2 regions of the Pelagibacterium nitratireducens genome follow, and region 2 is predicted to be linked to the other one. Evidence: riboswitches for the same ligand, from Rfam matches in the RefSeq annotation. Region 2 holds a riboswitch; the other holds the start of a gene.
What was found. A riboswitch is a leader RNA that binds a small molecule or an ion and turns the genes downstream of it on or off. The one in region 2 is predicted to bind cobalamin.
Positions count from the first base shown of each region.

Region 1 (15,307 bases), 130 kb from region 2:
GCCGTAGCGGTGAAGCTGGGAGATGAACCCCATGGCCGCCTCGTCATTGGCGCAGAAAACGGCGGTGGGGCGGTCCTTGAGCGAAAGGAAGCTCTGGGCGGCGGCGCGCCCGCCGATGGCCGAAAAGCCGCCTTCGAAAAACCATGTGTCATTGATGGCGACACCGGCTTCGGTCAGCGCCCGGCGCAACCCGTTGGCGCGGGCGCGGCGCACAGGGGTGCGGTGGGGGCCATAGGCGTGGCCGATGCGGGTGTGGCCCATTTCAATGAGGTGCCGGCCGGCAATATAGCCGGCCCGTTCATTGTCGATGAGGATATGGGGCACGCGCATATAGCCGCGCTCCTCGCTCATGGCGACGATGGGCGGGGTGCCCGAATAGAGCTGTTGCAGCAGCGACAGGTCGTGATCGGCGATTTCGTGGCCCGAGAGGATGATGACACCATCGACCTTGGCGTTGCGCAAATTGGACAGGATCAGATCCTGGGTGCCGCCGGGGCTGGGATTGGCAATGATCGTGGAATAGGACGAGGCTTCGGCCCGGCGCTGGACGCCGCGGAAGATTTCCGAATAGTAGATATTGCCGATATCGTTGGCGACGACCAGCACGGTGTTGGCGCGCTGCTTTTTGAAATTGCGCGCGGTTTCCGATTGCACGTAATGGAGCGCGTCAACGGCCTCCTGCACCTTGCGGCGGGTCTTTTCGGTAACGGTTTCGGGCGCGTTGATGGCCCGTGACACAGTTGCCGTCGACACGCCGGCCTGGCGCGCCACGTCTCCAATGGATGGTCTTTTCACTTGCCCCTGCCCCAAGCGCCGGTTTTGTGGCCATTGTTTACGCCAATTGTGGTCCGAGCGGAACCATGGCAGCCCAGAGATGGCTTGCGAAAGCCACAATCGGTGGGCAATCATCGCCAAATGTTGCGCTCACTTGTCCTCGCCATTGCCGTTTTTTCCAGCGTTTCCGGCAGCTTGCCGGCGGCGGACTGGACTCGCTATGTCAATCCGCGATTCGGGGCGGCTGTCGATGTTCCGGCAGATTTCGCCGCCGATGGTCCGGCCCAGGTGGCCGGCGAAGGCAAACGGTTTCGCGCATCGAACGGGCGCGCGGTGATTACCGTATGGGGCGGTCCGAGCCAGGGCGCCGATTTTCTGACCGAAATGGGTCGCCGGATCGGGGCGGAAGAGGACGAGGGCTGGGCGATCACCTATCGCTCGGAAACCCCCGATTGGGCCGCGTGGGGCGGAACGCGGGGCGGGCACGTCTTTTATGCCAAGACCATTCTGGTCTGTAACGGGCGGCAGACCGCCAATGTGCGGCTCGACTATCCGGCGATGGACGTGCCGGGGTTCGACGCCGTGGTCAACCGGCTGGGGCAGAGTCTGGGCCAGGACGGGGCGTGTTTTTAGGTTGTGCGTTCAGTTAGGTGAAGGTGGCGTAGCGACAAGGTTGCCGCTCTTTCAGCGACGTCATCCCGGACGTGATCCGGGATCCAGTAATCGGCAGCGCAGAAATTTTCATCGCCAACGTGGAGTGTACTGGGCCCCGGGTCTTCGCCCGGGGTGACACGAGTGGGTTGGCGGGCTCGGGGACTGCCCCCCGCGAATATCGATTGCAGGCGCTCTAGAATTCAATCCCCGCCTGGGCCTTGATGCCCTGTTCGCGGAAGGGGTGTTTGATCTGGGTCATTTCGGTGACCAGATCGGCGATTTCGACAAGCTCGTCCTTGGCGTTGCGGCCGGTGACGATGACGTGCTTGTCGGCGGGGCGGGATTTGAGGGTTTCGATCACTTCATCGAGCGGCAGGTAGTCGTAGCGCAGGCAGATGTTGAGCTCGTCGAGCAGGACCATCTGATAGTCGGGGTCGGCGATCAGTTCCTTTGCCCGGTCCCAGGCCTTTCGGGCGGCTGCAAGGTCGCGCTGGCGATCCTGGGTTTCCCAGGTGAAGCCATCGCCCATGGCGTTGATCGAGACCTGATCGGGGAAATGCTCGAGGATGTCGCGCTCGCCGGTGTGCCATTTGCCTTTCACGAACTGGACGATGCCGACTTTGAAGCCGTGGGCGATGCCGCGGAAGACCATGCCGAAAGCGGCTGTGGATTTGCCCTTGCCTTTGCCGGTGTGGACGATGAGCAAGCCCTTTTCATTGGCGTTGGCCTCGACCAGCCTGTCGCGGGCCGCCTTTTTCTTTTTCATCTTTTCGGCGTGATAGGCGTCGCGCTCCGCCTCGGACATGAGGTCGGTCTTTTTGGGCTGGCGTTCGGTCATGTCTCGTCCTCGAGATAGGCGTAGGCGGAATTGGAGCGGGGGGTCCAGAAGCCGCGGGTGCGGGCTTCGGAAAACTTTTCGATCAGCTCGTCATAGCCGAAGCGGTTGGCGGCGATGAGGAAGTCGCGGGTGGCGTCGTCCTCGATGAAGGCGGCAAAAGCCATGTCGAAATGGTGGGACTTGACCGCGCCCGTGGTGGCGGCAAAGCCGAACATGAAATCGACCGTCGCGATGATTTCGAAGGCGCCGCGATAGGAATGGCGCTTCATGGCATCGATCCATTTGGGATTGACGACACGGGCGCGCATCACCCGGGCGATTTCTTCCTCGAGCGTGCGCACTTTCGGCGTTTCGGGACGCGAGGTGTCGAGGTGGTAGGCGGCGGGCTTGTGGCCCGAGAGGGTTTCGACGGCGGCGGAAAGGCCGCCTTCGAACTGATAATACTGGTCGGAATCGAGCAGATCGTGCTCGGCATTGTCCTGAACGTGGACGACGGCATCAGCCGATTTCAGGCGCGCGGCGAACAGCGTTTTTTCGGGCACGCCTTCGGTGCGGGCGCCATAGGCATATTGGCCGGTGGCGAGGACGGCTTCGGCAAGGTCGGATTTTTCGGCCCATTTGCCGGTCTCGACCAGCTTGCCGAGGCCGGTGCCATAGCCGCCGGGCGCGGCGCCGAAAATGCGGTGGCCGGCGCGCAAACCCGCTTCGTCCTGGGAAGTGCCTTGTTCCATCATGGCCAGAGCGTCGGTGCGCATGCGGGCGGCGATGGGGTTATCCTCGATGGGTTCGTCGAGCGCTCCGATGGCGCGGATTGCGCGGTCGAAGAGAGCAATCTGGGCGGGGAAGGCATCGCGGAACAGGCCGGAGATGCGCAGGGTGACATCGACACGGGGGCGGCCGAGTTTGGCGAGCGGGATGATCTCGTATCCCGAAACGGTGAGCGAGGCGCCCTGCCAGACCGGTTTGGCGCCGATGAGCGCCAGCGCCTGGGCGATGTCGTCGCCGCCGGTGCGCATGTTTGCGGTGCCCCAGACACTCATGGCGAGCGAGGTGAGCCAGAGGCCGTGATCCTGATAGTGGCGTTTGAGGAGATTTTCGGCGGCCTTGCTGCCCAGAGCCCATGCGGTCTGGGTGGGGATGGCGCGGTTATCGACTGAATAGAAATTGCGCCCGGTGGGGAGCGTATCGACCCGGCCCCTTGTGGGGGCACCCGAAGGGCCGGGGGCAACGAATTTTCCCGCAAGGCCATCGAGGAGCGATTTGATCTCGTTGGGGCCGGACGCGGCCAAGCGCGGGCGGATGGTGGTTTGGATGGTGTCGAGGACGGCGGTTGTGGCGGTCCAAGCCGGATCGGGGGCGCGGCCGGTGACGAGATCGGCGGCCAGGGCTTCGAGGCGATCGATGGTATCGCCGTTGGAGCGCCAGACACCGGGCGTATCGAGCGCCTCGGGTTTTGGGCCGGTCCAGGGGGCGGCAAGATCGAGCGAGAGGGGATCGATGCCGAGTTTGAGATCGTCGGCCAGGGCGCGGATCAATGAAGCATCGCCCCCCTGCCCTTGCCCGCGCGGGACGCGGGCGAAGGCGACCAAAAGGTCGCGCTCGAATGTGCCAGTGGGCGATTGACCGAAGATGTGCAGGCCGTCGCGGATCTGGGCCTCTTTGAGTTCACACAGGAAATTGTCGATCTGGTTGAGGGCTTCGGTTTCATCCTCGGGCAGGCGCAGATCGAGATCGAGCCGCGCATCGCGGGTGAAATCGAGGATCTTGCGTTTGAGGCTTTCAAGCCGGCGCTGGTCCATGCCGAGCGCGGCGTAGTATTCATCGAGCAGGGCTTCGAGGTCTTTCAGGGGCCCATAGGTTTCGGCGCGTGTCAAAGGCGGTACCAGATGGTCGATGATGGTGGCGCCGGTGCGGCGCTTGGCCTGGGTGCCCTCGCCCGGATCATTGACGATGAAGGGATAGAAATGGGGGAGCTGGCCCCAGAGAACCGAAGGGTAGGATTCACTGTCGAGGGCATTGGCCTTGCCGGGCAGCCATTCGAGATTGCCGTGCTTGCCATTGTGGATCAGCGCGTCGATGCCAAAGGCGTGGCGCAGCCAGAGATAGGAGGCGATATAGGCGTGAGGCGGCACGAGATTGGGATCGTGGAAGCTGATTTCCTCAGCCACATCGTAGGCGCGGGCCGGCTGGAGCAGGATGGCGATGTTGCCGAAGATTTTTATCGGCAGATGGAAGGCGTTGCCGCGCACGAAAGGGTCGGCCTCGGGGGCGCCCCAGCGGGCGGGGACATCCTCGCGGATGCAGGGGTGGAGGGTTTCGAGCCAGGCCTTGTAGGTTTTAACCGGCAGGATGGCGTCGGAAGTGCCGTTGTGCGGACGGGCATTGGTGGGGCCGGTCTGGAGGTACTCGACAAGGGCGGTGCCCGATGGCGGAACAGGCGAAATATCATAGCCCGTTTCAGCGAGGGTTTTGAGAATCTCGACGCTCGATTGGGGGGCGTCATAGCCGACGCCGTTGGCGAGGCGGCCGTCCTTTAGGGGATAGTTGGCGAGGACGAGGGCGATCTTGCGCTCGGCGGGGGATTTGGCGCGCAGGCGGGCGTAGTTCTGGGCGAGGTCGGTGGCGCGGGCGATGCCGTCGGGTTCGGGAGTGAAGGCGGTGAGCGGGCATTGGGTGCGCTCGTGCCAGACCGCTTCGGCCTTGTGGCCGACGATCAGCGCGCCGACGCGGCCATCGATTTCGGGCAGGACCACCTGCATGGCGAGATCCTTGGAGGTCAAACCGCGCGGATCGGCTTCCCACATGATGGGCGGGCGCGAGCCCTGGACGAGCTGGATGACGGGCGCGTCGGTCAGCGCGAAGGGGTTTTTCTCGGGCGTGAGGTCGTTGATGCCCAGGGCGAAGCCGGTGAGGTTGAGAATCGCGGCGGGCTCGATGTCCCCCAAAGCCTGGCGCACGAACGCGGCGCAGTCGGGCGATTTCAGCGAAGAGATAACGATGGGCACTGGTGCCAGACCCTGACGCTCCAGCCCGCTTGTCAGCGCTTCGAGGGTCGCTGTGCCCGATCCTTCGAGCACGGCGCGGTAAAAGAGGATGGGCACATGGGCCGGCTTTTTATGCGGTGTGTCGATTGGTTCGGGACAGACACCGCGCGCTGGCGCGCTGACGATGCCGCGTTGGCGATCCCAGAAGCCAAAGGCGGGAAAAGGGTGGGGCGCGGCGGGGATGGGTTCGCCCGCAGCGAGGGCGCGGAAGGCCGATAGGATCGCGTCCGCATTGTCGGGACCGCCGGTCAGAAACAGTTTGTGCAGGGCATGCCAATCGGCGTCCGCAATGGTCGAGCGGGCCAATAGGATCGGGTCGGGGGTGGCGTCGCCGGGCAGGAAAGCCAGGGGAATGGATTTTTGCCGGGCCAGCATTTCGATTTCATCGCAGCCATAGGGCCAATAGGCCGAACCGCCGATCAGGCGGATGACAATCAGTTTGGTGTGGGCGAGGGTATCCTGGCACCAGAGGTCGACCGAGAAATTGTGAGTCAGCCGCATGAGGTTGGCCAGCCGCAAGCCGTCCGCGCCAGCCCTATCGGCGGCGGCGGCCAGCATGGCCAGTTCGCTATCGGCTGAGGAGGCAAAGGCAAAATCGCCCGGGGTCTGGGCAAGATCGATGGCCTCGCCCTCCTGCTGGAGGGCGCCGGCCTGGGCGGCAAGCAGATGCATCAGTGGTCGCTCCAGGGCAGCGCAGTGGCGGCAAGGGCGACCGCTCCACCGACACCACCCAGAAACGAAAACGCACTGAAGGGCGCGAAGCTGTGGCCGAAAAGAAGCAGCATTGGCCAAATCAAGACCGCACCGGAAATGCCACCGATTATGAGGGCGGCGATCGTACGCGCGAGTGGGTGGCTCAAGCGGCATCCAACGCTGAACCACACGTATGCCGAAACCAGCGCCGGCAAGAAGCCGACAAACCAGCCGAAGAACAGAAAAAATCCTAGATCCGACCAGAAACTGGTTGTGAAATCGCTCGAGAGCCATATGCGCTCGGCGAGCATCACGCTGGCAAAGACGGTAAGCGATCCGACAATTGGGCCTAAAAAGCCGATCGCCGCCGATCTCCGTGAGGCGCGACGGGTCGATGGGCTTTTCAAGTCCGGCAAGATCAGCATGACGCTATGCCGCCTCGGCAATCTTTTTCAGGCTCGCCTCGATGGCGTCGCGGGCCAGGGGGCTTTCGCCGATGACGACGAGGCGGGTTTCGCGCGCTTCGCCCTCTTGCCAGTCGCGGTCGAAATAGGCGTTGACGCGGGGGCCGACGGCCTGGATGGCGAGGCGGGCGCGGGCGCCGGGGATGGCGGCGAAGCCTTTCAATCGCAAAACGTCATGGGTGGCGATGGTATCGGCGATGGCGGTGAGGAGCTGATCGCGGCCGGGGCCGGACGGGATGGTGAGCGAGAACGAATCGAAATCGTCGTGCTCATGGCCTTCGCCGTCATGCTCAAGCTCGTGATGGCTTTCGCGGCCTGCCAGATTGTCCTCGGTGGACATGCCAAGACCGAGAAGCGCGATTGTATCGACGTGGCCGTTGGCGGCGCGCACGATCTGGGTGCCCTTGCGCATATGTTTTTTGAGTTCTGACTCCACCGCTTGGAGGGCGGCGGGATCGACCAAATCGGTCTTGTTGAGAACGATCATGTCGGCGGCGACCATCTGGTCTTCGAAGAGTTCGCCGAGCGGGGTTTCGTGATCGAGCATTTCGTCGAGCCGGCGCTGGGCGTCGACGGCCTCTTCATTGGCGGCGAAGCGGCCTTCGGCGAGGGCGGCGGCATCGGCGACGGTGACGACGCCATCGATGGTGACCTCGGCCTTGATCTCAGGCCAGTTGAAGGCGCGGATCAGGGGCTGGGGGAGCGCCAGGCCGGAGGTTTCGATGACGATGTGATCGGGGCGGTCGGGGCGCGCGAGGATCTGTTTCATCGTGGGGATGAAATCATCGGCAACGGTGCAGCAGATGCAGCCATTGGCAAGCTCGATCATATCCTCCTCGCGGCAGGTTTCATCACCGCACCCGGCCAGGACGTCCTTGTCGACACCGATATCGCCGAACTCGTTGATGATGAGCGCTATGCGCTTGCCTTTGGCGTGGGCGAGAAGATGGCGGACCAGCGTTGTCTTGCCGGCGCCGAGAAAGCCCGTGATGACGGTTGTGGGGATTTTCGAGGTCATGAGACCCTCCGTGAAAAACGTGACGTGAGAACACCATAGCTGACACCGAGCACCACCCAGAAGACGAGCCCGTTGGCGAGAACGGCGGACGCAAAGGACGCGGCGAGGCCGGCGGGAACGCCGGTCTCCTCGAGCGGGGGCCGGGGGGCGCCGGCGGCGTGCGGCAGAACGATGAGGATGGCGGCCAAAGCGAGGGCCCACCATGTGCGCCATTTGGCAATCGCCAGCAGGCCGAGCGCCGTGGAGACGGCGGCAAAAACCCACCAGATCTGCCGCGCGCCGGTTTCGGCGACCGGCATGCCGGGCAGGCCCGGCGGCAGGCCAAGGGCGGGCGCGAGGGAAAAGGCGATGAACCCGCCGATCCCCCAAGCCAGCCCCGTCTGTGGGGTTACGGGCAGGTTGAAGATGAGCGAAATCGCCGTGATGACGAAGGCAAAGCCGGCGGCCATGAGCAGATTGGCGGCCACTGTGAAAGCGGTGCGCTCGAACCCGTCGGCGGGCATCCATTCGCCTTCGTCGTGAGAGTGGGGCGCGACGGTTTGTTCGCCGTGATCGTGGGGGGCTTCGCCCTCATAGCTTTCGGCGGCGACGATCAGGGGGATCAGCCGGAAATGCTGGATGATGGATGTGGCCAAGCCGGCACACAACGCGGCGATGAGCGCCGCGAAGAACAGATTTCTAAACATGTGATTGAATCCCCGATCCTGCCTTAATGGCAGGGAAAGCCCATGGAATGGCGGGTATCGTGGGCCCCGTTATGGGCACGATAATCGCCGGCAAAGCCCGTGCCCGCGACGAACACCGCGCCGAGGACGAGAAACAGGGCTCCAAGGAGCAGTCTTTGGGAAACAGATAGCGGACCAGCCGCCGAAACAGTTGCAGTCGTCATGGCAACACCCTCCGTGTGCGAACGCGATATGCCGGCCCCCTCATGGGGCCGGGCCTGTGTGCTGGCAGGTCTCCTGGCTGATCGCTTTATCGGTTCCCGGATGCCTTCCCGGCCTTTGGGCCAGTGGATAATTCCGAAATCCATCGCGACTTACAGTTGCGGGGGCAGCCACGGCATTGGCCCCTTTTTGGGTCGTCCGCACCGTGTTCCCTTTTGCTTCCCGTTTCGACTCTTGCAACGAAAGGGGAACCAACACGGTTCTAGATGTGCCACGCGCAATGACCTCTCGTCAATTGCATCGGATGGCATGCTCGCTTATCACCAAAGAGAACCGGACAACCCGAGAGGCAGGACAAAGATGAAAACGCGGCGATTGGGCAAAACCGACTTTCTGGTTTCCGAAATCGGATTGGGCACCTGGCAACTGGGCGGCGATTTCGGCCCGATCGAGGATATGGACGCCTCAACCATCCTGGCCAATGCGGCGCGGCTGGGGGTCAATTTCTGGGATACGGCCGATGTTTACGGCAACGGGCTGTCCGAGCACCGGATCGGCACGTTCTATGGCAAGCCCGACGGGCTGGTGGTGGCCACCAAGGTGGGCCGGGCGGCGGCGCTCTATCCCGACAAATACACAAAGGGCGGGGTGCGCGAGAGTCTCGAAGAGTCGGCGCGGCGGCTGTGTGTGGAGAGCATCGATCTCGCCCAGCTCCATTGCGTGCCGCGCGCAGTGCTCGAAGCGGGCGAAATCTTTGGCTGGATGGACGAGATCAAGGCCGAGGGGCTGATCAAGAACTGGGGCGCAAGCGTGGAAACGATCGCCGAAGCGGAAATCTGTCTCGAGCACGAAGGGCTCGCGACGCTGCAGATCATTTTCAACATCTTCCGCCAGGACGCGACCGAAAGCCTGCTCGATAAAGCCATGGAGCGCGACGTCGGGGTGATCGTGCGCCTGCCGCTGGCCTCGGGGCTGCTGTCGGGCAAATATACGCGCGACACCGAATTTTCCCCCACCGACCACCGCAGCTACAATCGGGATGGGCAGGCGTTTTCAGTGGGCGAGACGTTTGGCGGCATTCCGTTCGAGGTCGGGGTGGAGCTGGCCGACGAATTGCGCGGCTATGTGCCCGAGGGCCAGCGGATGAGCCTTTTCGCGCTGCGCTGGATTTTGGACCACAAGGCGGTCTCCACGATCATCGCGGGGGTTTCGCGGCCCGACCAGATCGGGGTCAATGCCGAGGCGGGCGATCTGCCCGAACTTCCGCAGTCCGTGCATGAAAAGCTCAAGGCGTTCTATGCGGAAAAGGTGCGGCCGGCGATAAGGGGCGAGGTCTGAGCCAGGGCGGGCACGTCAGGCCCTTTCCAGCAGGTCTGCCAGTTCATCGGGCATGAGCAGCGGGACGTCGTGACCGCAGGGCAGTTCGTGGACGCTCCAGGCGGGATCGTCGCGGAGCGGGGCGGCTACAGAGCCAAAACCGTCCCAGCCGGTGGCGAGGATGAAACTCTTGCGGGCGATCTTGAGATAGGCGCCGGTGAGCGTGAGGCGTTCGGTGAAGGTGCCGGTGGGCTGTGGCGTGGCCAGCGCGGCGACCCGGTCGGTTTCGGCCTTTGTGGCGTATTCGCCATCGCCGATTTCGGGCACCGGCACGACGGGGCCGGTCAGTTTTTCGCCCATGATGTCTTCGAAGGACTGGCCATCTTCAGGGATGAAGGCGTCGAGATAGACAATCGCGGCGATGCGCTCGAGCGCACGCTCGGCCACACCCGTTGCGACGAACCCGCCATAGGAATGGGCAACCAGAACCACATCGGTCAGCTCGTGCCAGATCATCTCGTTGACGATGTCGTCGATATGGGTGCTCAGGGTGATGGGCAGCAGGGCCAGGTGCGAGCGTTCGCCCAGCCCGCTCAGCGTGGGCACGTAAACGTCATGGCCCGCCGCGCGCAGCCGCTTTGCCACACGGTCCCAACCCCATGCGCCTGTCCAGGCGCCGTGCACTACGACAAAAGTCGTCATCGCCTCCTCCTTACGATTGCAAAATGCAATCACTTGTTTTTTGCAATCATTGAACCTAGAGTCAACCCATGGACTCATCAGTTTTTCGTTCCGGCTGTCCGATCAATCTCGGTCTTGAAGTGTTCGGGGACAAATGGACCCTTTTGATCATCCGCGACATGATGTTTGCGGGCAAACGGCATTTCCGCGAGTTCCTGGGCTCGGACGAGGGCATCTCCACCAACATTCTGGCGGACCGGCTGGCCATGCTGACGCGCATCGGCATTATCACAAGGGCGGACGATCCCAGCCACCGGCTCAAGGCCATCTATTCGCTGACGGAAAAAGGCATTGAATTGCTGCCGGTGATCGCACAGATCAGCCGCTGGAGCCGCAACCATATGCCGGTCGATCCTGCGCTCGCGGCAACGGGCGAGGCACGCGATCGCGCCGGGCCGGGGGCCGTGGAGGCACAGATGGACGCGTTGCGGGCGGTGCATCTGAACACCGGCGGCTGACGGGGTTCGTCGTGAGCTGTGATCGTTACAGAAGATTGCACTTGATTTTGGTACGCGAAGCGCGCTTTCGATTTCGGTCCGCCAATCGTGGCGGCGTCCGAGACCTCAGCCATGACCGCCCTTGCCGCAGCGCCCTCGCTCCTATCCCTTGCCGCCCCGATCCTTTTGTTGATTGCCTCGAACGTCTTTATGACGTTCGCCTGGTACGGGCATCTGAAATTTCCCGGCGCGGCGCTGTGGGTCGTGGTGCTGGTGAGCTGGGGGATTGCGTTTTTCGAATACTGGCTGGCAGTGCCCGCCAACCGGATCGGGTATGGCACCTATTCCGCGGCCGAGCTCAAGACGATACAGGAAGTGATCTCGCTATCGGTGTTCGCGCTGTTTGCGATTTTCTATCTCGGGGAGAAATTCACGCTCAACCATCTGGTCGGTTTTGCGTTTATCGCGCTGGGGGCGTTCTTCATCTTCAAGGGGCCGATTCGATAGAGCCCTGCGTGATCGCGGGGGGACCGCCCCGAAAGGCGGTCCTTTTATTGTCAGTGCACGGCGCCAGAGCCGCCGGCGACGACGATGCCCATGGGGAGGCCATCGACGGGGATGGTTCCGGCAAGCTCGAAGGCGTTCGCATCGATCCGGTGGATCTGCGAAGCGTTGGGATCGGTCACGAGGATCTCATCGCCAGCGACCGCGATGCGGGGGCGCGGGTCGGACCAGTGGCCGTCCATGGAATAGGGTTCGGTGAGCGCCAGGGTTGCGCTTATCTCGCCCGAGAGGGTGTTGAGGCGGTGCAGATTGCCGCCCTCGGTGAAGATGTAGGCGAATTGCGGCCGGACGGAATCGACGGCGAAATGCACGCGGCGGGTGGGCAGATCGACGAGGCGGAAGGTTTCCTGATGGGGATCGATCAGCACGACGCGGTCGGCGCCGTAATTGCCGAGGAAATACTGGATGCCGACGCCGCCGAGCAGAGTGGAGCTTTTGCCTTCGGGCAGCGCCTCGTCATAGGGCAGATGGGTGATCTGAGGACCGTCGGCGCTGTCGGTGACCAGAAGAAGGCCGGTATCGCAGGCGATGGCGAGCAGATTGCCGGAACTGGCCTCGCCGTGAAGGCCGGGGCAGGCATGGGTATCACCCAATTGCTGGTCGTTGGCATCGAGGATGTTGATGCCAACGGGAAGGTTCGAGGGATCTTGGGGGTGCGGTTCGGTGACGAGGACATAACCGCCATAGGCAGCGGCGACGCCGTGATGAGGGGCGCCGGACTCCACGAGGCGCGGTTCGTTCGTTCCGAAATCGGATTCATCGATGATCTTGGCAACGCCTTCATCGTCGAAGAACAGGGCGATCTGGCCGTGATGTTCGACGAAGTGGACGGGATATTCGCCCTCGATTGCCGCATCGAGCAGAGCGGGGTCGGTGATGTCGATGTCGCCATGGTCGCCGTGATCGTCGATGGCGATGCCGGTATCGATGGCCTGGACGATGTTGGCACCGCCCTGAACGGCAAAGACGCGCTCGCCGCTGGAGGTGACATAGAGGCTGGCGGGACCGTTGAGGGCGAAGGTGTCGGCGATTTCGCCGGCTTGAAGGTCGATGACGTTGACGGTGCCCTGGGCCTGATCGGCTACGAAGGCGCGCCAGACGGAGACCTCGTCGGCATGCGCGATGCCGGGGAGTGCGATGCCGGCCAGAAGGAGGGCGCGGAAGAGAGGGGGGTTCGGTTTCACGGCAATTTATCCTTTATGTTATAACATAACACTGCAAATGAAAGGTTTGCGATTGTGGGGTGGAATTGGGGAATAGCGGACGTCGGGGTTTGGGTGCGGTACGGGTCCTCGGGGCGAGACCGAGGACGACGAAAGGGGGTGACGGTCTGGGTCGTTCTGCCTTTTTGAACCATCACAATCGGGGATGGCGGCAATTTCGGGGTGGGGCGGGTGCCACACGGCGCCCCGCCCCTATGCCCGGCAACCGGGTCCGGCAGGCAAACCGGCTCAGTCGGCGAGGCAATCGAGAAGGCTGTCAGCCATGGTGTTCATCAAGGTGAAGTACAGTTCTGGGCCGTCGGCGATGGCGGCGCCCAGGGGATCGAGGGTGCCGATGCGGGCGCCGGTGCCATCCGCGATGGTCTCGATGACCTGGGGGGAGAACTGGGGTTCGGCGAAAAGGCAGGCGGCGCCTTGCTGTTCGACAATTGCACGGATTTCGGTCAGCCGCCCTGCCCCCGGCGCGATCTCGGGATTGACGGTGAACGAGCCCGTTGCCTCGATGTCAAAACTTTCTTCGAAGGCGTGATAGGCGTCGTGGAAGACAAAGAAGGGCGTGCCGCGGGCGGGTGCGAGGCGGGCATCGATTTCGGCCTGCAGCGCATCGAGGCGGGCAGCGAGGGCCTGGCCATTGGCGTTGTAGGTTTGCGCATTTTCAGGGTCGGCGGCGATCAGGGCGTCGGCGATGGCGGCGACCATGAGACGGGCGTTTTGCGGGTCGAGCCAGATATGGGCATCGCCATGCTCGTGAGCGTGGTCATGATCGTCTGCGTGATCGTGGTTATCCGCGTGATCGTCCTCATGAGCGTGTTCGTCGTGCTCATGGTCATGATCGTCGTGCGCTTCATGGCCCTCATCACCATGGCCGTGGGCTTCGAAGAGGCCCCCTTCACGCAACTCGAGGATATTCATGCCCTCGACATCCATCATCTCGATTTTCGTGGCGTTGGCCGAGATGGTTTCAAGGGGACCGTCGAGGAAGGTTTCGAGATCCTCGCCGATCCAGAAGACCAGATCGGCGCTTTCGAGCTTGCCGGCATCGGAGGGGCGCAGGGAAAAGCCGTGCGGGCTTGCCGCGCCTTCAATGAGCAACTCGGGCGTGCCCACGCCCTCCATCACGCCTGCGACCAGCGAATGCAGCGGCTTTATGGTGGCGACCACATTGGGCGCGGCGAGCGCGGGGGTGGCGGCGAACAGCGCAAGGGCAGCGGGTGCGAGAAGAGCAAAGGCTTTATTGGGCATTGTCGGAAGGGCTCCGTGCGACTATGTTATGATATTACACAACCAATGTAATGCTATAACATTGCGACTTGAGTCAATGCACATCTGGCAGGATCGGGCATGAAAAATTTCAGCGCACCCGAGCGCGACGATATCGTCAGGGTTAAAGGCGTCGGGGTGAAGCGCGACGGGCGCTGGCTGGTGCGCGGGGTGGATATGGCCATCGCGCGCGGGGAAATCGTGACGCTGATCGGGCCGAACGGATCGGGCAAATCGACAACGGTCAAGACCGCTCTGGGCATCATCAAGCCCGATGAGGGCAGCGTCTGGCGGGCGAAAAACCTTGCCATCGGCTATGTGCCGCAAAAAATCGCCATGGACCGCTCGCTGCCCATGACGGTGGAACGGTTGATGGGGCTGACGGGACGGCGGACCAAGGCCGAGGTCGCGGCAACGCTTGAGATGGTGGGGATTTCCCATCTGGCCCGGGCGCAGGTGCATTCGCTTTCGGGCGGGGAATTTCAGCGCGCGCTCATCGCCCGCGCGGTGATCGGGCGGCCCGACCTCTTGGTGCTCGACGAACCCGTGCAGGGGGTCGATTTTTCCGGCGAGGTGGCGCTTTACGATCTGATCGGGCGGATCCGCGACGAGACCGGATGCGGGGTGGTTCTGATTTCGCACGATCTGCATGTGGTGATGGCGCGCACCGATACGGTGATCTGCCTCAATGGCCATGTGTGCTGCCAGGGCACGCCCGACAGCGTGGCGGCGAGCGGGGAATATGCGGCGCTGTTCGGGCCGCGGGCGGCCGAAACGCTGGCGTTCTATCGCCATGAGCACGACCATTCCCATCTGCCGGACGGGTCAGTGCGCGACGCTGCGGGGCATTTGCATTTCGACCATCACGCGCACGGGCCTCATTGCGAGCATGAGCATGAGCACGAGGGCGAGGGGCACAAGCATGCTTGAGAGCTTTTTCACGCGCGCTTTGATCGCCGGGGTGGGGCTGGCGGCGGTGACGGGGCCGTTGGGCAGTTTCATCGTCTGGCGGCGGATGGCCTATTTCGGGGATACGATGGCCCATTCGGCAATACTTGGTGTCGCTCTGGCCCTGTTCTTTTCGTTTTCGCCGGTGGTGGGGGTGTTCGCCATTGCCGTTATGGTGGCGCTGATCCTGGCGTTTTTGCAGCGCCGGGGCACGCTGTCGGCGGATTCGCTTTTGGGGCTTTTGAGCCATTCGGCGCTGGCGCTGGGACTGGTGCTGGTGTCGCTGATGCCCAATGTGAGGATCGATCTGATGGGGTTGCTGTTTGGCGACATTCTTGCGGTGTCGGTGAGCGATCTTTTTGTGATCTATGGCGGCGGGATCGTCGTTCTGGGGGTTCTGGCGTGGCTGTGGCGGCCGATGCTGGCGGGGACGGTGTCAGAGGAC
Region 1 is NZ_CP146275.1:3,375,045-3,390,351, forward strand. Features, by position in the region: gene V6617_RS16565 (LacI family DNA-binding transcriptional regulator) at 1-795, opposite strand, end outside; gene V6617_RS16570 (hypothetical protein) at 916-1,407, shown strand; gene cobO (cob(I)yrinic acid a,c-diamide adenosyltransferase) at 1,622-2,266, opposite strand; gene cobN (cobaltochelatase subunit CobN) at 2,263-5,982, opposite strand; gene V6617_RS16585 (hypothetical protein) at 5,982-6,428, opposite strand; gene cobW (cobalamin biosynthesis protein CobW) at 6,433-7,485, opposite strand; gene V6617_RS16595 (CbtA family protein) at 7,482-8,171, opposite strand; gene V6617_RS16600 (CbtB domain-containing protein) at 8,195-8,374, opposite strand; cobalamin riboswitch at 8,421-8,643, opposite strand; gene V6617_RS16605 (aldo/keto reductase) at 8,733-9,710, shown strand; gene V6617_RS16610 (alpha/beta hydrolase) at 9,726-10,391, opposite strand; gene V6617_RS16615 (helix-turn-helix domain-containing protein) at 10,460-10,888, shown strand; gene V6617_RS16620 (DMT family protein) at 11,000-11,374, shown strand; gene aztD (zinc metallochaperone AztD) at 11,425-12,615, opposite strand; gene znuA (zinc ABC transporter substrate-binding protein ZnuA) at 12,883-13,896, opposite strand; gene V6617_RS16635 (metal ABC transporter ATP-binding protein) at 13,996-14,844, shown strand; gene V6617_RS16640 (iron chelate uptake ABC transporter family permease subunit) at 14,804-15,307, shown strand, end outside.
Region 1: it holds a riboswitch for cobalamin, as region 2 does, so the genes downstream of both, V6617_RS16600 (CbtB domain-containing protein) here and V6617_RS15965 (LLM class flavin-dependent oxidoreductase) in region 2, are expected to answer to the same signal.

Region 2 (15,307 bases):
CACATCTTGGAAATCTGCATGGTGGTTAGGGTATGGCGAAGCGTTGGGCAATCTCATCGGGATCGCGGTTTGAAAAGCTTGCAGGATACTCCCGCGCCGTTGTCGATGGCGAATGGGTGTTCGTGTCGGGTACTGCGGGGCATGACCCGGCTGACGGCTCCATTTCGGCAGACGCTGAGGAGCAGACTCGACAGGCCCTGCGCACAATTGCCACCGCATTGGGCCAAGCCGATGCCAAGCTTTCAGACATCGTAAGGCTGCGAGTTTACGTCGCCGATCGGCAGGACGTAATGACTGTATCAAAGGTTCTGGGTGAGCATTTCTCGGACCCGCGCCCCACCAACACGACAATCATTTGCGGATTTCCTGTTGAGGAAATCAAAGTCGAAATTGAAGCGACGGCGCTGAAGCGGCCCGAGTAGGCGCAGACGGTGTTACAAACTACGCCCTGCCGATACGCAAGAGCCAGTCGGAAAACGTGGTGTCGGTGCTGGGTACTGTGTGACCGCTGCGCGCGGCGGGGCGCGCTTCGCTTGGGCTGAAGCCATAGCGCGCAGAGAACTGCCGGTAGAACGAACTTAGATTGGCAAAGCCATACTCATAAGCGATCGCGCCGATCTGTCTGCCTTCCTCGGCTCTGGCCAGCGTTGCATAGCAGGCGGCGAGACGCCGGTTTCGGATGTATGTGGCGACTCCCCCCTGCTGCTCGAAAAGATAAAAAAGCTGGCGGCGCGATACGCCGATACTGGCGCAGATGGTGTCGGGCGACAGGCCCGGCCATTTCAGATTGGCATTGATGAAGCGCCGCGCCCTCTCCAGTTGGGCAGCCGCGATCGGCACCTTTGCCGCTTCCAGTGACGCCGGATTGTTGATCACCAGGGCCCGGATCAGATGGCCGAAAGCTTCTGTCAGTGCCGAGGCATCGGCCTGGGTCAAGCCATCCGCTCGTGCGATCATTGACAGCATGAAGTCCCGAATGACCTGCGACATTGGCCCCCGCATCAGTTGATGCGCGCCCTTGTCGAGGTGATCGGCGATGTCCCAGAAGTCATCGCGCGCAAAGAACAGGCTGCTGTAATTGGTGTGCTCCATTACCCCAGAGAAGGGGGTTGCATAGGAGTGCAGCAACAAACTGCCGGGCGAAACAGCCAGTTCATTGTCATCGTTCTGATAGCCGACCGGGCCCTTGGTGGTGACACTCAGACACCAGTGATCGAGACCAAGTTTGCGCTGAATATCCCTGGTATAGCGGATATTCATTGGCGCAAGCTGAAACGAGGTCAGTTGCAGGCCGCCCAGGTGATAGGACGCAGAACTGGCCTTGAAGCCCTCGGCTGGCGGTGTGATTGCCTCGAGTTCAGCCATGGAGTTGAACGCACTCCAGGCGTCGAATTGCTCGATGGTTCTGACCGAGTCCGTGGAAAATTTCAGACTTGGGACCAGCCGGCTTCCGGCACCCCGAAGGTCACGCGGCGTCACGAGTTCGGCTCCGTCGCGCCCTGAAAATTCTGCACGCTAGTGTCCCGGGTGTGAAAAGTTCAGCATGCATGAATGTGAATATGCCGATCGATATTATCGATTCTAGCATGGCACCGTGCAAATGCAATGAACTGCTTGGGCAGGAGGGATGGACCCATTCGCGATCACCGGTGAAGCCCGCTTGCACCACCGCTCTACCAGAATTGCGCAAGGCCAAAGCCACCAGCGACTATACCTGCGTGCAAATCTTTTTGCGCTGCATGCAAAGTCGGGCGCTCTCCATCGCCTGCTGGCATTTCCTCACGTAAGCCAACTCGACCAATTGCGCTCACGGGTACGGCTGCGCGCCAGGATGCCCGAGACGATTGCAATCAGCCATCGTCGCTGGGAGTCGGAATCGGCAGCGTTGAGGATTTTTAGTATGATGGACGATTATTCCGCCCCGGCTCGCTCATTATCGGCGGGGAAAACGCACGTGCCGCCGGCGCGAATTGCCCCGCCATCACGATCGAAACCGACCGGTCGCTGGGGCACGGTTCTTCGGAAGTTGGCCAGTCTGGCTGCTGTTGCCGCGGCGATTGCAATCATTCTTGGACATCTGGTCTTGCCCAACGGTCTGGTGATCCCCCTCTATGGGGTTCTGGTCATCGGCTATGTGACCGGCAAAATTGTTCTGGCGGAAATCTACCGCCTGCGTTCGGCTCGCCGTCCGTCAAGCGACACCACCGGGCTGTCCATAGATACCGCCATCGCCTTTTATAACGAAGACCCCGATCTGCTCGAGGCGGCGATCCACAGCGTACTCGCGCAGCGAAATGTGCGGCTCGGCCAGGTCATCGCGGTAGACGATGGGTCGACGTCCATAGCCACCTTCGCTCATGTGAAAGGGGTATTTGCGGACGATCCACGCGTCGTGCTGATCCGGAACGAGCAACAGGTTGGCAAGCGGCATGCCCTGGGCGTGGCCTTTGACCGGCTCACCGCGCCCTACACGGCGCTGCTGGATTCCGACACTGTGCTCGATCCACGCGCCCTGTCCCATCTGTTGGCGGCGATGGACTCCGACACCGCGGCGGTGACGGCCAATATCCGTGCCCTCAATCGCGACGTGAACTGGCTTACTCGGATCATCGACGCGCGCTATCGCAATGCCTTCATGGTCGAACGCGCGGCCCAATCGGTCATGGGGTCGGCCCTCTGTGCATCAGGCGTTCTGTCGGTCTATCGATCCGGCTTCCTGCGGGATGTGAAAGATGAGTGGATGGAACAGCGCTTTCTCGGGCAGACGGTCCATTTTGGCGATGACCGGCGGCTGACGGCGCTGGCGCTGCAGCGCGGCAAGGTCGTCATTGCTCTCGACGCCGTTGCGTCCACCCAGGTGCCCACCAGCCCGGTACAGTTCATGAAGCAGCAGTTGCGCTGGAACAAGAGTTTCCTGCGTGAATCCGTGCTGGCTGTCAGAGATTTTGGCGTCCTGAGCTTTCCCGGCCTGTTCAGTTTTGCCGAGCTGTTCTTCTGGTTCTTCTATCTCTCCACGATGGCCAACATGCTGATCTTCGACCCCGTGGTGGGGACGTGGTCGATCCTTGCGATCTGGTTGGCCTACGTCCTGGCGGCGGGTCTTTTCCGCAACGTCACTCTGATCCTGCGCGAGCCCAGGCTGATCCTTCTCGCGCCGCTCTATAGTCTGGCCCATCTCCTCATCCTTACCCCGCTGCGTGTGGTGGCCCTGCTCACGATTTGGGACAATCGTTGGGGCACGCGCTGACCAAGGACTTTAGGCCGGCGTGGCGGGCGGTGCGACGTAGCGCCGGCGCCAGAGCACGAACGGCATGGTCAGGATCCAGGCGGTGATCGAATAGATCACGGCCGGCAATGTTGTATCGGGCAGCCCGGTGCCGGCCCCCAGCACCAGAAGGCCCACGGTGATCCCCAGCGATCCGTTTTGCGTCCCTGATTCTATCGCTATGGTGGTGACATCCCGGGCGTTGAGCCCCGCCAGCCTGCCACTGGCCAGGCCGATCAGCAGCAGCGCCGCGTTCATGGCGATCAGCGCTGGTCCCAGCACCCAGAAGTTGGACGAAAATGCACCCCAATTGCTAACCAGCGCCGCCAGGATCATCATCACGAATAGCCAAAAGGCCAGACCCGATATCCAGGACGACGCTGCGGCTACAAAGCGGGGGGTGAACTGGGTCAACGCCATACCGAGGCCGACCGGGACGGCCGTCAGCACGAAAACCTGCACCCCGAGCGCCGTCACATCGATCGCAGGGGCTTCCGAGCCGAGAAAATGGGAAGCGCTCAGAGCCACAAGGATCGGCAGGGTGATGGTTGCCACCAGTGAGATCACCGCGGTCAGCGAAATCGACAGGGGCACATTTCCCTCTGCATATCGCGAGGCGGAGTTTGACAATATGCCTCCGGGGCAGGCCGCCAGGATCATGACCCCAAGCGCCATTTCTGCCGGCAGCGCAAAAAGCGTGGCGACGGCAAAGGCCACGATCGGCACGACGATCAATTGATTGAAGGCGCCGATGCTGAATGCCCTGGGCTGAAGGGCAATGCGCCAGAAATCGGAGGGTCGAAGGCCAAGACCGAGAGAAAACATGATCACGGCCAGAATAACAGGCAGAATGACTTCGATAAGCATCTCTGCTCCACCGCAATAGACGACACGGACCAAATACCTTAGACGGCGTCTATCGTAGAACGATCATGGCAACAAGCGGCTCGGCTGTTGCAGTGTCCCCCAACTCTACGCCGGCATGACCCAGATGGTGCCCGAGCGCGGATTGCGGGTCAGGGTCGCATCGATCCGGAACACATGAGCGAGGTTCTCCCGCGTCAGAACGGTGTCGGGCCGATCACAGGCGACGAGTTCACCGCCGTGAAGCAGGCAAAGCCTGTCACAGAACATGGCTGCCAGATTCAGGTCATGAAGTGCCGCGACGACTGTGATGCCCAGATCGCGAATGAAGCGCAAAAGGTTGATCTGGTGGTGGATGTCGAGATGATTGGTCGGCTCGTCCAGCACCAGAACGCTTGGTTGCTGAACCAGGGCACGCGCCACCAGAACCCGCTGCCGCTCGCCGCCCGACAACGTTCTGAACAGTCGGTACCTGAGCGGTTGCAGTTGCAGCAGATCGAGTGACGCCTCGATAAGCGCATCGTCGTGATCGGTGTCCGCCTCGAAAAGCCTCTTGTGCGCCGAGCGGCCCATGGCGATCACATCGGTGACGGTGAGCGGAAAATCGGCGGGCATGTCCTGTAACACAGCGCCGACGCGCCGGGCGGTCCACTGCGCCGACTGCTGCCAGACGTCTTGCCCGTTCACCAGGACGCGACCGCCGGAGGGACGATTGGTGCGATAGATCGTACGCAGCAGCGAGGACTTGCCCGCGCCGTTGGGTCCCAACAGGCCGATCATTTCTCCCGGAGCGACATCGAGCGAAACGGAATTGACCAGAGACTTGCCGTTTACCGCAAAACTGACGTCTTCAAGGGACAGGGTCCCCGATTTGACGAAATTCATATCGGCTGTTCCCGAACCTTGGCATCACGGCGCAACAACCAGATAAAGAAGGGGCCGCCGACAAGGGCGGTTATGATGCCCACGGGCAACTCGAGCGGGGAAATGACGGCCCTTGCAACAAGATCGGCGGCGATCGCGAAGCTGGCGCCAACCAGTGCAACGGCCGGAAGCGCCCTGCGATGGTCGGAGCCGACCAGAAAACGGACGATGTGGGGGACGATCAGGCCCACAAAGCCAATGACGCCGGAAACGGCGACCATCACTCCAGTGAGCGCCGCGGTCAGAACAAACATTCGCTGCCGGAAACGGTGAACATCAAGCCCAAGTGCGGTTGCACTTTCATCGCCCGCCATCAGCAGATTGAGACGGCGGGCCTGGATCAGCATTGTGCCCAGACCGATGACCAACGCAGCGATCGGCAAAGGCAGAAGTTTCCACTGCGCGGCCGCAAAGCCGCCAAGCGTCCAGAAGAGAACGCGCGAGGCCAATTGCGGGTCGGGCGAGGTGAGAACCAGAAGGCTGGTGAGCGCGCTCAGCACGGCACTCATGGCAATGCCTGCCAGAACGAGCCGGGTGGGCGTCATATGCCCGCCGGTTCGCGCCACCCAAAAGACAATGATCAAGGTGACGAGTGCGCCGGCGAAGGCAGAGATATAGAGCGTAAAGGCGCCCAGGCCCATCAGACCCCAGCGCATCACGACAACCGCCCCGGTGGCCGCGCCCGAGGAAACGCCGAGGATACTGGGGCCGGCCAGCGGGTTGCGGACAATGGCCTGAATTGTCATGCCGGTTGCCGCCAGCGTCGCTCCGACAGCGCCCGCCAGAATTACCCGCGGCACACGGGTTTCGATGATGATCGTCTCATAGACACCGCGCCAGGTGACGGGCACCAACTCAAAACCCGCAAGCCAATTGACAAGGATTCCCAGCGCCGTGGGCGCCGGGATCGAAACCGAGCCAAACATCAGGCCAAGGACGCCGAGCAACCCCATAAAAATCGCCAATAGTCCCATGGAAAGGCCATAGGGCATCGATGCCGACCGCTCCGGTGCGGACGGCGCACTGACCGCGACGGGCCGGTCGTTGGTCGCATCGGGTGTGGATCGCAGCACCGCGAGGAGCCGGGATTGCTCCTCGCTATCGACGATATCGGGCTTGCGCTCGAGCATGGACGGTTACGCGCCAAAGGCGTCGGGATGGAACGCCCTGGCCATTGCCTCGACAGCATCGAGTGTGCTCGGACCGGGCTGGCCTTTGACCGAATCGACGAGAATAAAGCGCTCGTTGCGTATCGCCGGAACCTCGGAAATGGCTGGTGTTGCCTTGAGCAGATCGATACGGGCCTGGCCCAGTTCGGTATCGGGATCGGCCACGATCTGCCCGCTCGCCGTGCCTGAGTAAAAGACGACGATAAATTCGGGTTCACGCTCTGCAATCTGCTCCCAGCTCACCTGCCCATAGCGGTTGGCCACATCGGCGAAGATGTTTTCACCGCCCGCGGCTGCGACCGCTTGAGACAGGAGCGTATGCCCAAGGACAGCGTTGGGTGTGGTGTCACCGCCATTGTAGATAAAGACCGATATCGGTTCGACGCCTTCAAGGTCTCGGGTGACGGCATCGAGGCGGCCTGAAAGCTCTTCAATCAGCGCCGCGCCACGATCGGGAACGCCGAAGATGGATGCGACGGACCCGATTTCCGCGAACAGCTCGGCAAAGCCGAACGGGCCGAGATTGCAGCCTTCCGTATTGAGCCGGGTTTTCATGCCCAGATCGTGCAGTTGGTCCCGCGTGTGACGCGATTCGCTGAAGCCATCGGGATAGCCGGCATAGACGAAATCGGCTTCGGCTTCGATCAGCTCCTCGGTGGTGGCCACCAGCGGTGCGATGATCGGCACCTCGGCATAGGCGTCCGCGTAGTCCGGGCTGATCGTAAGGTTGGCCATGTAGGAGGTGCCGGCCATCCGGTCCTTAAGGCCCAGCGCGAGCATCAGTTCGGTCGCGTTGTTGGACAGCGTAACGGCGCGTTCGGGCGCGGCCTCGTATGTCGTGGTCACGCCACAGTTTTCATCGGTGTAGGGAAAGCCGGCCTGCTGGGCGATTGCCGGAGCAGCGACAAGCAACGAAAGGGCCAGGGCGCTGGCGATGCCGGCGCGGTGGTGGGCGTGAAGCTTGATCATCAATGAACCTCGGTTGGTATGGTGATGGAAGGAGAAAGGGTCTGGAGCGCCCCGAGCGCTTCCTGTCCGAACAGGGTTGCCATCGCGTCGGCTTCCGGCTCTGGAACTTCGCCGTTGCAATTGAAGATCAGTCGTATGCTTTCGATGCCGGTCTGGTCGCGTAGGGACGCCAATTGCTCGACGCAGTCATCGGGGCTGCCAGCGACCATCTGCTGGCTGAGGAAAAAATCGCGATCGATCGGTTTGATCATATCGAGTGGCCGGTTCTGCGCGATGGCGTAGCGCTTCCGCCGCTCGTACAGCCGCGGGAGCAGGGCATCCACGGCCGCAAGGGCCTCCGCGCGCGTGGGGGCGACGGTCAAATAGCGGGAAATCGAGAAGTTGGCCGGATAGCGTCCGGATCGGTTGCCGGTAATCGCGTCATAGACCGAGAGCTGTCGCTGCTCGGGGGGTTCGAGACTGAGAAGAAGCGGGAGGTGTTGAGCGACGGCAAATCCGATGGTTTCTGCAGTTGAGCCGGCTGCATAGACGGGAATTTCGGCGCCCTCGGGAAGAAGCGGGCCGACCGGAACCGATGACCCCGGCCATGCCCCATCCTCGGGAATGAGTGTTGGTCGAACCCATGCCGATTTCATCAGCGCCAAGGATTGCTCGAACCTGTCGCGGGTGGCCCCGGACGCAATACCCAGTGCGTCCAGCGTCGATGGATGCGTGCCGCGCCCGATGCCAAGGTCGAACCGCCCAGCGCTTTGCCAATGGAGCTGCGCAATTTGTTCGGCAAGAAGCCAGGGATGGTAAAGCGGCAGGACGACAATGGATGTGCCGACCCGAATGCGTTTCGTCCGTGCAAAGATTGCCGCGGCGAGAAGCAGCGTGGAGGGATAGGGGTCGGGCGGCTGCTGGAAATGGAATTCGTTGAACCAGATGCCATCGTAGCCCAATCGATCCATTCTCGCGCAGAAATCGAGAACGGCGTGGTGCTCAAGGGTCTTTGAGCCGCGCGTGAAGCCGGCGATGTCAATTCTCATGGCTGCGCGCCCCCTTCATCTGTGTGTGATGGTCCAAGACAACGGTCTGGCTGCCGGCGCGACGATTGCATGCTGAAACCGGCAAGGCCTGCACGTTCGGCGCGTGGCAGCACAAAAACTTGCAAATTCCATGCAAGTTTTTGTGGCCAGCTTCGCGGGCACGGTTTCCCGCTCTCATTGATGTCGGACCACCGACCCGGGCATGCTGGTGATAATGCAATCCCGGCTGAAGCGCGTCTGCAAAGCAGCGCGCGCCGACGAACCGATTTCAATGTCTGAGAAGAGTATGGCGCCTGCACGGACCCGGCCTCGGTAAGACGGGTGCATCAACGCAATCTAAAGCATGCAGCTGTGGTTTGCTCATTTTCTGCCCCTGCCGGAACACCTCGTCCGGCTTCATGGTATGGTGCCTGGGCAGGTCTCCTGGCTCACGGCTCTGGCGCGTTCGCGGCCTTCCCGGATAAATCCAGTGGCATCATTGCGAAACGCTCGCCGCTTACAGTTGCGAGGGCAGCCACGGCGTTGGCCCCTGATGGGTAATCCGCACCGTGTTCCCTTTTAATCCGCGCACATGGCGGAACCTAAGCGTACCGCTTTTTGCACAACGGGCCAGGTGACGCAAGACGCGTATCCTAGGCCACACAAATGAAAGGCGCCGGGCAAAAGCCCGACGCCTTTCAGCAGCTTAAGAGCAGATCATTGAGCCGACGCGCCGCCGGCCAATTCGGTAGCGATATCGATCATCACCTGGGCCGAGTCCGCATTGTTGGTTTCGGCCATGGCGAAGTGACCCGTACCCGGCGCGCCCAGATCGCCGAAGCTCACCAGTGATGCATCGATCCCGGCCTGCTGCATGGCGGTGAGATGGCAGGGCTGGCCCTCCGCAAGGAAGCTTTCCGGTGCACCGATAAGAACCACCGGAATGTCGGCCAGGTTCGTGAGCGTGCTCACCGCATCCTCGGGCTGTACGTCACAACCTTCAGCGTTCTGCACCGGCTCGAAGCCTTCAGGGAGCGCGGGATCGAAGGTCAGTCCTTCGGCGATGCTGAGCATGTTTGATCCGCTGGCTTCGAACGCGATGATGCCTGCAACGTTTTCCGGCTGCATATCGGCTGCCCAGTAGCCACTGACGCCACCCGCCGAATGCAGGACCAGTACGGCAGGTCCGACGCGCTCGAGCAGTTCGGCAATATCGTTGGCGGCCACTTCATTTCCGGCATAGGGCGTGGTGGACGAGGCGACGATCCAGTTGAGGATGCTTTCGCTTTCAGGGCTTACTTCACCTTCGGGCCAGTTGCTGGCCGCCGCCAGGCGCGCGATCAGGGCGCTTGGCACGCTGGTCAGGCTGCCGTCGCCATAGTCGGGGGAGGCCGGCGACCGCCCGTATCCGGGACGATCGACGATATAGAGATCGAAGCCGGCATTGAGGAAATAGTCGCGCCAACCGTCACGACCATCCGGGGTGTAGTACCAATCGGAAGCCTGACCGCCACCGCCATGTACCAGGATAAGCGGAAGGTCGTGCTGAGGCTCTTCGGGCAAGTAGAATTCGACGTGCATCTGGTTCTTTACGAACACATTGCCGTCGGCGTCAGGCTCGGAATATTCGGCGCCGACATAGAAATTACCCATGTCGCGCAGATGAATGGGTCCGGCTTCTCCGCCGGTCACGGCGCTGTCCTGGGCAAAGGCGCCGCTGGCGGTGGTCGCCATCAAGGCGCTGGCCAAGAGGGCGGTGAATTTGCGGGTCATATGTTTCTCCTCCACAGATACGCGATCCAACTCGCTCCCTCGCCGCGTCGGGAAAAGGCGGGAAAGTCCGAAGTCGCCGGCAAATCCAATCGCAGTGGTGAACTTATTGCCTGCATGATCCGCCCATCCTCCTGCACAATGTTGCTCGTTAAGCACCGGGTGAGCCTTTCCTTTAAAAAAAAGCCGCACCCCTGAGGGCGCGGCACAGTTAAAGCCTTGAACGGCTCGGGAAGACTAGTTGGCAGTGCTGTCGCGCGAGGCAAAGCGCTCGATCTCCTTGCCGATCTCGAAGATGTATTCGGCCGGGAACCAGCCCTCATCGATCAGGCGGTTCGTCTGGGCAACCAGCTGTTCGGCATAATCGGCGGTTGTGGGATACATCTGGGCAATCTGATCGTCGGGCAGCGCGATCGCGGTACCCATCAGGCCGCAAACGAAATTGCCCTCATTTGGGGTCGAGAATGTTTCCCAGGCAACATCAACCTGCGGACTGCGCATGCCGCCAGCGGCGTTGCCGTGTTCATCGAGCACGATGGTGGCGTTTTCTGCATCGCCTTCGAACTCGATTCGGTCGGCCATTGGCGGCCCCTGGCCCTCTGTAAGCCAGTTATACATATAGTCCATGCCCATGAAGACCATGGCATTGAACATGAAGTTATCGATGGGCAGGGTGCATTCGTTCCAGCCGGCCTCATACATCTCCCGCGATTCCAGATGCGGCATGCCGGCGACCTGGTAGAGGCGGTAATCCTCGGAATCTGCTGGAAAGGTTCGTGTGCCGTCATCCCATTCGGTCTGGGTGGCAAGGATGATGACGGGGACGTCGTAAATCGTATCGAGTGCGTCCTGGGACGGACCATTGGTATCCCAGACATACATGGCGTCGATCAGGCTTGATCCATCATCCATCCGGTAGGCCGAATTGCCGTTTTCCTGTTCCATGAAATTCATGGCGGTACGTGAGGTGGCCGAAGCGCCGCTGATTACCATATGCTCGACATTCCACTCCGCTCCAAGTGGGCTGGCGGTCTGCATGAGATAGGCGACCTGTGCAATGATTTCGTTCTGAGCTGGGTCGGCCTGACCTTCTTCGGTGACAGCACCTTCGATGGCCAGATCCGCATAGCGCTCCGCGTTGTAGGCTTGCAGACTGCCGACCAGGCCGGGGGTGTTCACCACCTCGATATAGGCATGTCCGTTCATCATGCCGCCGATCCGGGTAGCCATCCACATCTGCGCCGATTGGGCGGGATGCAGGGTCTCGATGGACGCGTATCCCGAGAAATCGTCTATATCGGCGGGGCGGCGGAACACAATGCGCGTCGTGTAGGGTTCGCCATTGGCCTGGCCCGAGATAAAGAACTCGTCTTCGACATAATCATGGAAGGCCGGTTCACCATAAGCAGGCCACTCCTGCGGAGTCTCCTGGCCCAAAGTCGGACCGCGGCGGCTCGGGTGCTGCATGTCTGTTTCATCCGCCGACACAGGACCTTCGACGTCCGGAAGGGCTGGAACAGATTGGGCCAGAACCGCTGATGCCGCCATCGTCAGGGCAAGTGTGGCAATGGAACTCATCGCGGCTGACTTGAGCGCAAATCGGCCAAAAGGCTCGCGGGAATACAATTTGGTCATGATCTTCCTCCCAAAGATTGACGCTCAAAGGATAAAAAGTTTCGCTATACGAAAAAATATCCGTTAAGCGAAAATAAGTTAGAGGCGACCGCAACCTGCTGTCAAGCAGCCAGCGAAACTCTCACGTTATGCATGGAGCTGGCGGCGACCTTTGGCCTTCCCGATGAGATCGGCCATTGCATGCCTCAGAAGGCCATGTCGGGGTAAGCGCATGTGGCGCGATGCGAACAAGATGGTCGCGCAGAACGTTCACAGGATAGAGTTGGAAACACGGAAGGCGGATGAACCATGGCAAATACGCGCATCGATACCGGACAATCGCTCCTGACCGTGATTGTTGTCGTGACCGTCGAGCCGGACCAGCAGGAGGCTTTTCTGAAACGGCTCGAAGAGATGGTCGCGACATTCACCCGTCATCAGCCTGGCTTTGTCTCCAGCGCTATCCATGCTTCCGAAGATGGAGGCATGGTCGTCAACTATTCCCAATGGTCCGACAGGTCCGCTTTCGAAGCTTTTCGCGATCACCCGAACGCGGAATGGCACATTGGAGCGCTTGATGATGTCTGCCAGAGCATGGACGCGCGCGTTATGCCCCCTCACTTCGTTTATTCCCAATAGGTTCTCTTTTTAGGCCCGCTAGGTGTCGACTTGCGCCCGCCGATAGGCGGCGGGAGTAGTGCCGCTCAGGCGACGGAAATGGCGCGTGAGATGTTCCTGACTTGCGAACCCGCATTCAAGTGCGACGTGGGCGATGGGTAACCTCGTTGCTGTCAGCAGCAATTGGGCCCTTTCGACACGCAGACCCAGCAAGTAGCGGTGGGGTGAAGCCTTGAGGTGCGTTTTAAACAGGCGCCCCAGATGCGAGGCGCTACACCGCACATGCCCACCCACCTCGCTCAGGGTGATTGAGCGGTCGAGATTGCCGATCATATATTCGACGGCGCGGGTGACCATTGTGCTTGAGGTCTTGTGGGGATTTGAAAGAAGACGGTGCTTATTGTCGTCCTGTTCCGCATGGGCGCAGGTCAGATGGCTCAGTATTGTGCTCGCCAGACTGTCGAGCAAATTGGAACTGACCCCCATGGGGATATCGACGACGTCGCGCGCCATATTCAGCAGGCCATCGAGCACCTCGTCCGAAGCGAGCATCAGCGGCCGGCTCAGATCAGGCCTACGGTCACGTGAGCCTGTCACCGCCACGCCCTGGGGCAGGGCAAGCGCCGCGTAAAGATTGAGACCACCTTGTTCCACTCGTAGCCTGAAGGCACTGTGAGGTGGAATGACCAGCACGCCACCCTCCGCGAGTGTTCGGGAATAGGCCCTGTCGGAATAATAAACATCGGCTGAAATCTCGCCGCCCACATGGCGAATGATCACGAGATCCGACGTCGCACTGAATGAAGCTGAAAATGGACCTTCGCGGCGCATCTCCACGCTCATGCTGCGGCGTTCGCTGGAAATCGGCGGTGAGCCTGTGAGCGACGTGCGGGGTTGTTCCAACCGCGCAATATGCATCTGCATCTATCGTCTCCATTGCATCCGGATTGTGGCCCGGCAGATATCGGGAACCCACGGAAGGAACATATGCTTCGCGCGGGTTCCCGGGTCCTTGAGGGGCCTGGGATTTCCCGGGCCCACCCTTGAGGCATCAGAAGCCGAAAAGGGCTTCGCTTTCGGGCCGCTCCATGCCCTCCTCGTGGAAACGCTCCCACATCTGGGCCCAGGGACGTCCGAACCAGTCGGGAACCAGATAGTCGATTACCTGGCCTGGTGAGACCGGTTGGGCGCGCCCGTCGACCGGATAGATGGTCGGATTGCACTCGACGAAGATGTAGGGATCGCGTTCATCGAATTCGCCGAGGCGCTCAAGTACACGCACCATGCGGATTGGCTCGACCAGTGCTTCGGGATCATAAATGATCGCCTCGTGCCGCAGTCCGACCAAATTACCCTGGTCGTCGGTTTCGGGAGAATAGATTTCAACCGTCTGCATCTGGTTGGAATGCTCGAAGCCGCCATGGGTCATCCAGCCTTGGATGTTGGAGGTCCAGGTAATCAGATTGTCCCCGTGCCAGACGCCGATGGTTTCCCCATACCAGCGCGGGACGGCCTCACCGAGACGCGGCACGCTGCCTTCTTCGATGGTGAAGTCTTCATCGATGTGGATCTGTGTGAGGAAGTTGTCGGCAACGCCGGTGAGAATCTGAATGATATCCTCGTTCATCAGCACCTGATGGTCGCGGACAGAATGCTCGTGCCAACGGCGCAGGAAGCCCTCAGGCCAGCAATATTGGCTGGGCCACATGGCAGCGTTGGTGTTGGCATGATGATAAGCCTCCTGAACGAAACGCTTCTGGTATTCGGGGGTGAGCAGCGACACGATCGTTGTGGCCTGAATGATGCGGCCCCAGAACCAGTTCTCGCTCGAGTCGGTATAAACCCCGTTCCAGTCGGGCAAATCGTCCATGGGGCGCTTGAGAGTTGCTCCGGCGTTCTCGGCTTCTGCGAGGAGAGCCTCGTAGTGCTCCTGCGCGGTCGCGAACGGGTAGGGGCTGACGATGTCCGCGCGCGGATAATCGGCATCGCAGAAGCCCCAGGCGCCGGATTCGGGTGGATTGTCACCGATTATGGCGTTGCCGTAGGCCCCCCACTGGCTTTCCAGTCCCATGGGACTGTTGCAGCGGAAGTAGCGTGGATCTGACCACAATTCGGCGTCCTGATAAAAATCGTCGGATGTGAAAATGTCGCGCTCGAGCTGTTCGACCCCGTCTGGAACCTCACCATTTTGAGCGGCGATGGCTTCTCCTCCAAAAGCCCCGCCGCTTCCCGCGCCGACGGCCTGATGGCCTTCCTGGTCGGCCATTGGCCAGCCGAAGCCGGCGCTCTCATGTTCGTCCTGTGCAATGGCCGGTTGAACCAGCACCAGGCTGATAACGGCCAAGGACGTGAAAGCCAGATGACCTGGCAATCTCAAAGTCATATTGGTCTCCTCCCAAAGCGAAATATTCGCTGTACGAAAAAAAATCCGTACAGCGAATATTGTTGGCGAACCCGCCAGCCTTGTCAAGCCGAGAGGGAAGCGGGGGAATGAAGCGGTGATCTAGCCGTGCAAGCGCTGGGCGATGTCGGCCAGATGGCGGCCCTGCCACGCGGCGCCGTCGAGTTCCTGCTCACTGGGCATGCGCGAGCCGTCCGAGAGCGTGACTGTGGTCATTCCGTAGGGCGAGCCGCCGCGGACCACGTCTACACCCATCTGGTCCTGATAGGCGTAGCCGAGTGGCACAATGATGATGCCGTGATGCTGCAATGCGGCCTGGGTGCTCAGGATGGCCTGTTCCTGTCCGCCGTGCTGTGCGGCGGTTGAGGACATCACTGTCGCCACCTTGTTGACCAGCGCCCCCTGGGCCCATAGCGGTCCGGTCTGATCGAGAAAGTTTTTCATCTGGGAAGCCATCATGCCGAACCGGGTCGAGATGCCGAAGATGAAGCCATCATACTCGGCCAGTTCGGCCGGGCTGGCAAAGGGCGCGTCCTGTTCCAGCTTGTAATAAGCGCTTCGAGCCACCTCTTCCGGAACCAGTTCGGGCACACGTTTGATGGTCACATCCGCACCTGTCTGGCGCGCTCCATCGGCCGCCGCCTGGGCCATTGTCTCCATGTGACCGAAGCTCGAATAGTAAAGTATCAATATTTTTGCCATGAAA
Region 2 is NZ_CP146275.1:3,243,738-3,259,044, reverse strand. Features, by position in the region: gene V6617_RS16000 (RidA family protein) at 33-422, shown strand; gene V6617_RS15995 (helix-turn-helix domain-containing protein) at 442-1,479, opposite strand; gene V6617_RS15990 (glycosyltransferase) at 2,027-3,247, shown strand; gene V6617_RS15985 (bile acid:sodium symporter family protein) at 3,257-4,132, opposite strand; gene V6617_RS15980 (ABC transporter ATP-binding protein) at 4,238-5,014, opposite strand; gene V6617_RS15975 (iron ABC transporter permease) at 5,011-6,183, opposite strand; gene V6617_RS15970 (ABC transporter substrate-binding protein) at 6,190-7,191, opposite strand; gene V6617_RS15965 (LLM class flavin-dependent oxidoreductase) at 7,191-8,219, opposite strand; cobalamin riboswitch at 8,616-8,819, opposite strand; gene V6617_RS15960 (alpha/beta fold hydrolase) at 8,916-9,971, opposite strand; gene V6617_RS15955 (alpha/beta hydrolase domain-containing protein) at 10,206-11,603, opposite strand; gene V6617_RS15950 (antibiotic biosynthesis monooxygenase family protein) at 11,892-12,221, shown strand; gene V6617_RS15945 (helix-turn-helix domain-containing protein) at 12,240-13,124, opposite strand; gene V6617_RS15940 (hypothetical protein) at 13,252-14,583, opposite strand; gene wrbA (NAD(P)H:quinone oxidoreductase) at 14,704-15,303, opposite strand.